Regions from separate parts of the Streptomyces sp. NPDC001415 genome, predicted to be linked through region 3. Evidence: riboswitches for the same ligand, from Rfam matches in the RefSeq annotation. Region 3 holds a riboswitch; each other region holds the start of a gene.
What was found. Region 3 has a riboswitch for cobalamin ahead of metE (5-methyltetrahydropteroyltriglutamate--homocysteine S-methyltransferase). Riboswitches for the same ligand answer to the same signal wherever they lie in the genome.
Positions count from the first base shown of each region.

Region 1: another riboswitch for cobalamin. It lies ahead of ACWC2B_RS05760 (cobalamin biosynthesis protein); the one in region 3 lies ahead of metE (5-methyltetrahydropteroyltriglutamate--homocysteine S-methyltransferase).
Region 2: another riboswitch for cobalamin. It lies ahead of ACWC2B_RS00310 (HoxN/HupN/NixA family nickel/cobalt transporter); the one in region 3 lies ahead of metE (5-methyltetrahydropteroyltriglutamate--homocysteine S-methyltransferase).
Region 4: another riboswitch for cobalamin. It lies ahead of ACWC2B_RS33670 (CbtB domain-containing protein); the one in region 3 lies ahead of metE (5-methyltetrahydropteroyltriglutamate--homocysteine S-methyltransferase).

Region 1 covers NZ_JBSFIE010000003.1:341,322-343,511, forward strand. The annotation lists gene ACWC2B_RS05755 (cobyric acid synthase) at 1-189, opposite strand, end outside; gene ACWC2B_RS05760 (cobalamin biosynthesis protein) at 171-1,127, opposite strand; cobalamin riboswitch at 1,226-1,364, opposite strand; gene ACWC2B_RS05765 (hypothetical protein) at 1,466-1,687, opposite strand; gene ACWC2B_RS05770 (anion permease) at 1,720-2,190, opposite strand, start outside.
Region 2 covers NZ_JBSFIE010000001.1:69,499-71,688, reverse strand. The annotation lists gene ACWC2B_RS00320 (hypothetical protein) at 41-322, shown strand; gene ACWC2B_RS00315 (ArsR/SmtB family transcription factor) at 435-788, opposite strand; cobalamin riboswitch at 880-1,077, shown strand; gene ACWC2B_RS00310 (HoxN/HupN/NixA family nickel/cobalt transporter) at 1,107-2,190, shown strand, end outside.
Region 3 covers NZ_JBSFIE010000014.1:28,396-30,585, forward strand. The annotation lists gene metE (5-methyltetrahydropteroyltriglutamate--homocysteine S-methyltransferase) at 1-1,300, opposite strand, end outside; cobalamin riboswitch at 1,454-1,674, opposite strand; gene ACWC2B_RS20110 (3-hydroxybutyryl-CoA dehydrogenase) at 1,859-2,190, opposite strand, start outside.
Region 4 covers NZ_JBSFIE010000042.1:11-2,200, reverse strand. The annotation lists gene ACWC2B_RS33680 (TOBE domain-containing protein) at 1-22, shown strand, start outside; gene ACWC2B_RS33675 (histidine phosphatase family protein) at 103-666, opposite strand; cobalamin riboswitch at 782-941, shown strand; gene ACWC2B_RS33670 (CbtB domain-containing protein) at 979-1,200, shown strand; gene ACWC2B_RS33665 (CbtA family protein) at 1,221-1,982, shown strand.

The sequences.
Region 1 (2,190 bases), on a different contig from region 3:
CGCCTGCATTGCCTGCGCCCGGCCGATCTCCGCGCCCTCGCGCGTGACGAACGAGTTCAGCGACATGTTCTGGCCCTTGAAGGGCGCGACCTTGACGCCCTGGCGCACCAGCCAGCGGCAGATCCCGGCCGTGACGACGCTCTTGCCGGCGTCCGAGGTCGTGCCCGCGATCAGCAGCCCGCCACCCATGTACGTCCCTTCCTCACAGCGGCCCTCGTCGCGACGGAGGCGGCCAGCGTCAGCCAGCCCACCCTGCGCGAGAGCCGTACCGCCCGTTCGATGTCCGTGACGCCGACGGCCCGCCCGGACGCGTTCAGGACCGGCCGGTGCTCGACGCGGCCGGCGTAGGAGAGCGTGCCCCCGAGCCGTACGCCCAGCGCCCCCGCGAACGCGGCCTCGACCGGGCCCGCGTTGGGGCTCGGGTGCCTGCTCGCATCGGCGCGCCAGGCCCGTACCGCGCCCTTGGTGTCCGGGCCGGCGAGCGCGGCGAGGACGGCGGTGAGGCGGGCGCCCGGCCAGCCCGCCACATCGTCCAGGCGCGCCGAGGCCCAGCCGTACCTGCGGTACCTGGCCGACTTGTGCCCGACCATCGCGTCCAGCGTGTTGACCGCCCGGAAGCCCACCAGGCCCGGCACGCCCGCGAGCGCGCCCCACACCAGGGCGCCGACGACCGCGTCCGAAGTGTTCTCGGCGACCGACTCGACGACGGCCCGCGCGATGCCGTCCGCGTCCAGGGACTGCGGGTCGCGCCCGCACAGGTGAGGCAGGCGCTCCCGGGCCACCTCCACGTCGCCCGCGGCCAGCGCCCCGCCGATGGCCCGGGCCTCGCGGCCCAGCGACGTGCCGCCGACCACCGTCCAGGTGGCGGCGGCGGTCAGCGCGACGGATGCGGCGGGCCGACCTCGTACGGCACGGGAGAGCAGGAGCGCGCCGCCCACGGCGCCGCCCGCGCACACGAGCGTGTGCAGCGCGCCCCAGCCGCGGTGGTCGCGCCACAGGGCGCGCTCGACGGCGCCGGCCGCGCGTCCGAACGCGGCGACCGGATGCCCGCGGCGTGGATCGCCGAGCAGGAGGTCGCCGAGGAGTCCGGCCGTGGCGCCGTAGGCGAAGGTGCGATCGGCCCGCATGCGGTCAGCCCGCCAGGGCGACGCGGGAAGGGCGGGAAGGTCTCAACGGGCAGGCGCGCATGGCGGTATGTCCTCACTCAGGGTGTCCGCGCCCTGGTTCGACGTGACCGGCGGTGAGAGTTCCTGGCTCGCGGGGATCTCTCCCCGGTGACAGTGGCGGGACCGCGCCGGATTCGCACCGGCTTCCTCTTCTGCCGCCGTAGCTGGCCGGTGCAGTCCACCACGCTGCGAGAACACCCGTCAACTTGCTGTTGACCTGCGGCGCGAGAGAGTGTGCGACGCCACGCGGAACCGCCCTCCGGCGGGGGCCGAAGGGCGGTTCGGGTGGTGCGGGCGGGTCAGGCGACGATCAGATAGATCCCGTACGCGACGGCCGCCGCGCAGGCCGCGAAGCAGGCGTACGCACCGGTGCGGGCCATCGCCACATTGCCGGTGCCCGAGGCCGCGGCCTCCCGCTTGGTGAGGCCGACGATGCCGAGGGTGAACAGGCCCACCAGGCCGACGGTCACCGCGAGGCTGACGCCGAAGACGGAGCCGAGAGCTGCCCAGTCGATGTGCATGAGGATTCCTTAGCTGTGCCGGAGAACCGGGGTCAGACCGTCGCCGGGGTGGGCGGATCGGCGGGGGCCACCGGGGCCGGGGCCTGGATCGTGGCCTTGAGGTCGGTGGCCGCGGCGGCCGCGGCCGCGACGGTCGGCGGCGGGGTGACCGCGGCGATCGCGGTGGTGACGACACCGGCGGGCTCGGCCGCGGGGGCCTCGCCGATCTCGTCGGCGGTGACGTTGTGGTGGTCGACCGGCTGGCGGCGCGACAGCTTCCAGATGGTGCCCGAACCGGCGATCAGGAGGATCGCGACGGCGACGATGCCCCACGTGCCCTGCTTGGTGAGGAATTCCGCGCCCGCGCCGACCAGGCCGGCGGCCGGCAGCGTCAGCACCCAGGCGACGGCCATCCGGCTCGCGGTGGACCAGCGCACCACACCGCCCTTGCGCCCGATGCCCGCGCCCATGACGGAACCCGAGCAGACCTGGGTGGTGGAGAGCGAGAAGCCGATGTGCGAGGA
Region 2 (2,190 bases), on a different contig from region 3:
GGCAGTAAGTGAGGGTTCCCGACTGCCCAGGAGGATGCCCATGACCGCTGCCGTACTCACCTCGCACGCCCCGAAACAGTTGTCCCTCCAGCCCCTTCACAAGGTGCCGCTGCCCGCCGGGCGTCCGCGCGTGTGGTACGAGTCCCACAACCGGCGTCTGAAGGCCATGCGCCTGGCCATCGCCCTGCTCGACACGGGGGTGTACCGGCCGGAGCAGGCGCCCGACCGGAAGATACGCACCGTGGCCGCGCTCATCGGAGTGCACCCGCCGTCGGAGACGACCTGCCGGATGGTGCGCGCGCTGATCTACGACGGGCGCTGAGCCCCGCACCACGGCCCGGGTCACGCCTTCGGGAGGCCGCAGGCGTGACCCCGGTCGGCGCCAGGGTGTCCGGCGAATCCTGGCCGGAGCCCCAACTCCGTACGTCCGCCCCCTACTCCGCCCCGTACTCGTCGAGGAGGCGGGCGGTCGCCTCGTCGACCACCCGGTAGCGCACGACCCGGCCCTCCTTCTCACCCGCGACCGCCCCGGCCGCCCGCAGCAGCCGCAGGGCCTGCGAGACGGCCGGGTCCCGCATGCCCGTCGCCACCGCCAGATCGGAGACGGCGAGGGGGCCCGCCCGGTGCAGGGCGAGCAGCAGCGAAAGCCGGTTGGGGTCGGCGAGCAGCGAGAACCGGTCGGCCCAGGCCCGCACCCGGCCCGGGTCGCCGATCGCCGCGATGGCGTCGCAGACCCGGTGGCCGTCGATGGTGCGGTGGCCTGCGCGTTCGGCGGGGACGAGATGCATGCCGGACATCCTCGCAGGGCCACGCCCCGAGGCCCCGTGTGATCTTCGATACCTGCACAGGTGTGCAGCTGGGCAGGCAACTCCGCGGCGTCTAGGGTGGCCTGGCCGTGGTGTTCGGGAAGACCGGTGCGAAACCGGAGCGGCCCTCGCCACTGTGATCGGGTTCCCCGGGTTCCGGGGAGTCGCAGTCCCCTCGCGACGCCACTGGCCAGGATCCACCTGCCCGGGAAGGCCGGGACCAAGGCACCCACCCGTCAGCCAGGAGACCGGCCGCGGCATCTCACGAAGTGATCCACGAGGTGCTGGAGCGTGACCCGCATGACCCTGCCCGTTCGCACGTCCCCCGAGACGGGCGCCCCCGCCGCGCCGTCCTTCCACTGGCGGCGCGAGGACACCGTCCGCACCGCCGTCCTGCTCGCGGTGATAGCCGCCCTCCACGTCGTCGCCTTCGGCGTGCTGTTCCTCCTGGTGGCCCCCGAGCACTACGCGGTCGGCACCAAGACGTACGGCATAGGCCTCGGCATCACCGCGTACACCCTCGGCATGCGGCACGCCTTCGACGCCGACCACATCGCGGCCATCGACAACACCACCCGCAAGCTGATGGCCGACGGCAAGCGGCCCGTGTCCGTCGGCTTCTGGTTCGCGCTCGGCCACTCCAGCGTGGTCGTGGTCCTCACGGCGCTGGTGGCGGGCGGCGCCCAGCTCGCGGGCACCCTGATGAACGAGGAATCCACCACCCACCAGGTGATGGGCGTGGTAGGAACCACGGCTTCCGGCTCCTTCCTCTACCTCATCGCGGCGCTCAACCTGGTGGCCCTGTTCGGCATCCTGAAGGTGTTCCGGGCGATGCGCGCGGGTGCGTACGACGAGAAGGAGCTCGAAGCGCACCTGGACTCGCGGGGCTTCATGAACCGCATCCTGGGCCGCTTCACCAGGTCGATATCCCGGCCCGGCCAGATGTTCCCGCTCGGCTTCCTCTTCGGCCTCGGCTTCGACACCGCGACCGAGGTCACCCTGATGGTGATGGCCGGCACGGGCGCCGCCGCCGGACTGCCCTGGTACGCGATCCTGTGCCTGCCGCTGCTGTTCGCGGCCGGGATGAGCCTCTTCGACACGCTGGACGGCACGTTCATGAACTTCGCCTACCAGTGGGCGTTCTCGAACCCGGTCCGCAAGGTCTACTACAACCTCACCATCACCGGCCTGTCCATCGCGGTGGCCTTCTTCATCGGCACCATAGAACTCGTCGGCGTCCTGCACGAAAAGCTCGACCTCACCGACCCGGTCAGCGGCTGGATCGCGGACCTGAACCTGGACAACGTCGGCTTCGTGATCGTCGGCCTGTTCGTGGTGGTGTGGGCGGCGGCGCTGGCGTACTGGCGCCTCGGCAAGGTCGAGC
Region 3 (2,190 bases):
CGCGCTGGGCGACGGCACGTTCGGCATACGGCTGGGCGCGGCGGGCGTCGGCCTCGGTGATCGCGGAGGTCCGGGCGCGTACGGCCGGGTCGCGGGTGATGGCCGAACCGGCGCGGGAGGCCAAGTCGGCCCGGTTGGCAGCCAGTTCGGCCGCGATCGCCCCGGTGCCGCGGGACAGGCCGCGGGCCAGCGTGACGACCTCCGCCGTCTTCTGTCGGGCGAAGGCGAGCCAGCGCGCGATCTGCGGCTCGATGCCGTGTTCGGCGGCCGCGTCGAGCGGGACGTGGAGCAGTGAGCAGGAGGCGGCCACGTCGACGCGGTCGGCGAGGCCGAGCAGCGTGGCCAGGGTGGCGAGCGAACTCTCCAGATCGTTGATCCACACGTTGCGCCCGTCCACGACCCCCGCGACGAGCCGCTTGCCGGGCAGCCCGCCGACCGCGGCGAGGTCGTCGAGGTTGGCGGCCGCGGGGCCGGTGAAGTCCAGGGCGAGCCCGTCGACCGGTGCCTTGGCCAGGACGGGCAGGGCTTCTCCGAGCCGGTCGAAGTACGAGGCGACGAGCAACTTCGGGCGACCGGTGAGCGCGCCGAGCTCGCTGTAGGCGCGGGTGACGGCGTTCAGTTCGGCGGGGGTGCGGTCCTGGACGAGCGCGGGCTCGTCCAGCTGTACCCACTCGGCTCCGGCCGCCCGCAGATCGGCCAGCACTCGCGCGTACACCGGCAGCAGCCGGTCGAGCAGGGTGAGCGGCTCGAAGTCGGCGGCCACGCCGGGCGCGGGTTTGGCGAGCAGCAAATAGGTCACAGGCCCCACGAGCACGGGGCGCGCGGTGAGCCCGAGCGCGAGGGCCTCCTTCAACTCGCCGACCTGCTTGGCGGAGTCGGCGGCAAAGGCGGTGTCCGGCCCCAACTCCGGCACCAGATAGTGGTAGTTCGTGTCGAACCATTTCGTCATCTCAAGGGGTGCCACGTCCTGGGTGCCGCGCGCCATGGCGAAGTAGCCGTCCAGCTCGTCGGCCGCGAAGGCCCCGCGGTGGCGTTCGGGGACGGCGCCCACCATGACACTGGTGTCGAGGACGTGGTCGTAGTACGAGAAGTCGCCGGTCGGCACCTCGTGGAGGCCCGTCTCGGCGAGCCGCCGCCAGGTGGCCGCCCGCAGTTCGGCGGCGGTCCGGCGGAGTCCGGGGGCGCTGACACGGCCCTTCCAATAGCCCTCGATCGCCTTCTTCAGTTCCCGGTTCGGGCCTTGGCGGGGGTAGCCGTACAGGGTGGCGCGTGCTGCCGCGGCTGCGGACTTGGTGGTCACGAGACTCTCCTTCGCGAGCTCTTCGGTGGAACGGACCCCGGAACGGGACGAAGGCGCGAAAGGACGACGGACCTGGGCCACGGTGTGTAGGCCGTTGCCGCTGGTGCGTACGCCGACCCGCCCTAGAGGTCGCCGGGATCTCCGCGCGCGATCGGTCGCACGCGGGCAGTGGCAGGTCTTCGGACTCGCGGGCACGCCTCATGCTGTCCGAGGCATCTACTGGCCGTCGCTTCCCAGACCCGGCCGGGCCCAGTGCGTATGACGGCGGTCGTTCCCGCTCACCGCTGCGGGGCAGTCCCGGATTCCCACCGGGTTCCCTCTTACGACGCATCCCGCCTGGCGGACGGGGCGAACCAGCTGCACGGGCAGCCTATGCGCTCGACCCGCGTCCCGGGAACCACGTTCGCGCATACCGCACGGTGAGGTGCGGCACGCCGGACGCCGATCCGGACGGAGTTCACACACAGACTCCGACCGACCGGACGCGGGGCGACCCTCCCAGGCCACCCCGCGCCCACGGCTGCCGGGGCCACTCAGCCCGGCAGCACCCGGAGCCCCTCAACCCCGGTCGTAGGTGTGGAACCCCCGGCCCGTCTTCCGCCCCAGCAGGCCCGCCTCGACCATGCGGTGCAGCAGTGGGGGCGGGGCGTACAGCGGTTCCTTGAACTCTTCGTACAGGGACTCGGCGATGGAGGCGACGGTGTCCAGGCCGATCAGGTCGGCGAGTTTGAGCGGGCCCATCGGGTGGGCGCAGCCCAGCTCCATGCCGGCGTCCACGTCGGCGGCACTGGCGAAGCCGGATTCCGCCATGCGCACCGCGGCCAGCACGTAGGGGATGAGCAGGGCGTTGACCACGAACCCGGCCCGGTCCTTCGAGCGGATCACGGTCT
Region 4 (2,190 bases), on a different contig from region 3:
GATCTCCCTCGCCGCCGCCTGACCCCCGAACGCGACCCTCACCCGCCTCAGAGCCTGTGTCTGAACCCCGCCCGGGTCCGGACGGGGTTCAGACACAAGCTCTCAGAGCGGCCGGCCCACCCCCACGTTCCAGCGCCCCGCCCGGCCGCTCAGCTCCGTCGCCGTCAGCGGCGCGACGTCGATGCGCCAGAACGCCGACTCCGGCGCGCCCAGCGCCCGCAGCACCAGAGCCCGTACGATCTCGGGCTCCACCACCGCGAGCGTGCGACCGCCCTCGGCGAAGGCCCCGTCCAGCCAGGTCCCCGCCCGCGCGCACAACTCCCGTACGGATTCGCCGCCGTGCGGGGCCGAACCCGGGTCCGTCAGCCAGGCGCCCACCGCGTCCGGCTCGGCCTCGCTCACCTCGGCCAGGGCTCGGCCCCGCCAGCGGCCCACGTCCAGACCGGCCAGCTCCGCAACGACACGGGGCTCCCCGCCGAACGCCTCCGCCGTCTCCCGACAGCGAACGGTCGGCGAGGTCAGCGACCGGTCCGCGGCGGGCAGGCCGGCCGCCGCCGACCTCGCCCGGGCAAGACCCGACGCCTCCAGCGGACCGCCGTCCTCGAAACGCGCCTCCCGCAGCGCCCTGCTGAACGCAGGCGAGATCAACATCACCCGGGTGGTCATCGCACTCCTCGACAAGCCGACAGCATTCAGCGGTAATCCGGCACAAACAGCCTGTTATCAGGGGCGTTCGGCCGGTCCGCGCGCCCCCGCCCCCGCCGTGCGCCCTTGGCCGGTTCTCCGCTTCGCGCTACCGTCTCGTCGTTGATGACGACGGCAGGACGGAAGCCGGTGAGAATCCGGCACGGTCGCGCCACTGTATGCCCAGCACCATCCACCTCCCTCGGGAGTGGGGAACGCCGAGCAAGTCAGACCCGTAGCCGTCGTCGTGTGCACCACCAAGATGGGACGCGAGTTCCCCCAGGAGGTTCTGCCATGGCGCAGTCCGTAGCCCAGCCGACCAGCATGCCCACCGCCGTACCCGCAAAGCTGCCGATCGGCGCGATCGCCCCCTGGGCGGCCTTCTTCGGCATCCTGATGCTGGTCCTGCTCTACTTCATCGGCGCCGAACAGGGCGCCACCTCTCTCCTCTCCGGCGAGAACGTGCACGAATGGGTGCACGACGGCCGTCACCTGCTCGGCTTCCCCTGCCACTGACCGGCAGCGGACCCGACCTCATGAATTCCGCAACCGTACGGGGCCTCCTCGTGCGCGGCATGCTCGCCGGCCTGGCCGCCGGGCTGCTCGCGCTCGCCGTCGCGTACTTCCTCGGCGAGCCGCGGGTGGACGCGGCCATCGCCTACGAGGACGCCCACACCCACGAACACGGCATGGAAGCCGTCAGCCGCACGATGCAGTCCACCGGCGGCCTGGCCACCGGCGTGCTCGTCTACGGTGTCGCCTTCGGCGGCATCGCGGCGCTCGCCTTCTGCTTCGCGCTCGGCAGGATCGGCCGCTTCGGCCCGCGGGCGACGGCGCTGCTGCTGTCGTCGGCCGCACTGATCGCGGTCTACGTGGTGCCGTTCCTGAAGTACCCGGCGAACCCGCCGTCCGTCGGCGAACCCGACACCATCGGCAAACGCACCCTGCTGTACTTCCTGATGATGGCGCTCGGCGTGCTGCTGTCCATCGCCACCGTGATCCTCGGCAAGCGCCTCGCGCCGCGCCTGGGGAACTGGAACGCCACCATCGCCGCCGGCGCGTTCTTCGCGCTGGTCATCGGCTTGGCCTACGCCTTCCTTCCGGCCGTCAACGAGGTCCCCAAGGACTTCTCCGCCACGCTGCTCTGGCAGTTCCGCCTCGCGGCGCTCGCCATCCAGCTCACCCTGTGGACCACCTTCGGGCTGGTCTTCGGCCACCTGGCGGACCGGGTCCTCGCACCCCGCCCGGCAGCCGCCGACACCAACGCGGTCAAGCACACAACTCCCGTACCGCACTAGGCAGTTGAGCGATTCGGCAGCCGAGCTGTCGAGCTGTGAGAAGGGCCCGCCGGGAAGTATCCGGCGGGCCCTTCCGCATGTGCCGCGGGCGCCGGCGGCCCGGGGGTTCAGACGCAGGCTCTCAGAGCCTGTGTCTGAACCCCGTCCGGATCAGGCCGGGGCGTCTGGTGCGTGCGATCGCAAGGCGCCGGAGCGTCCTCGATGGGGG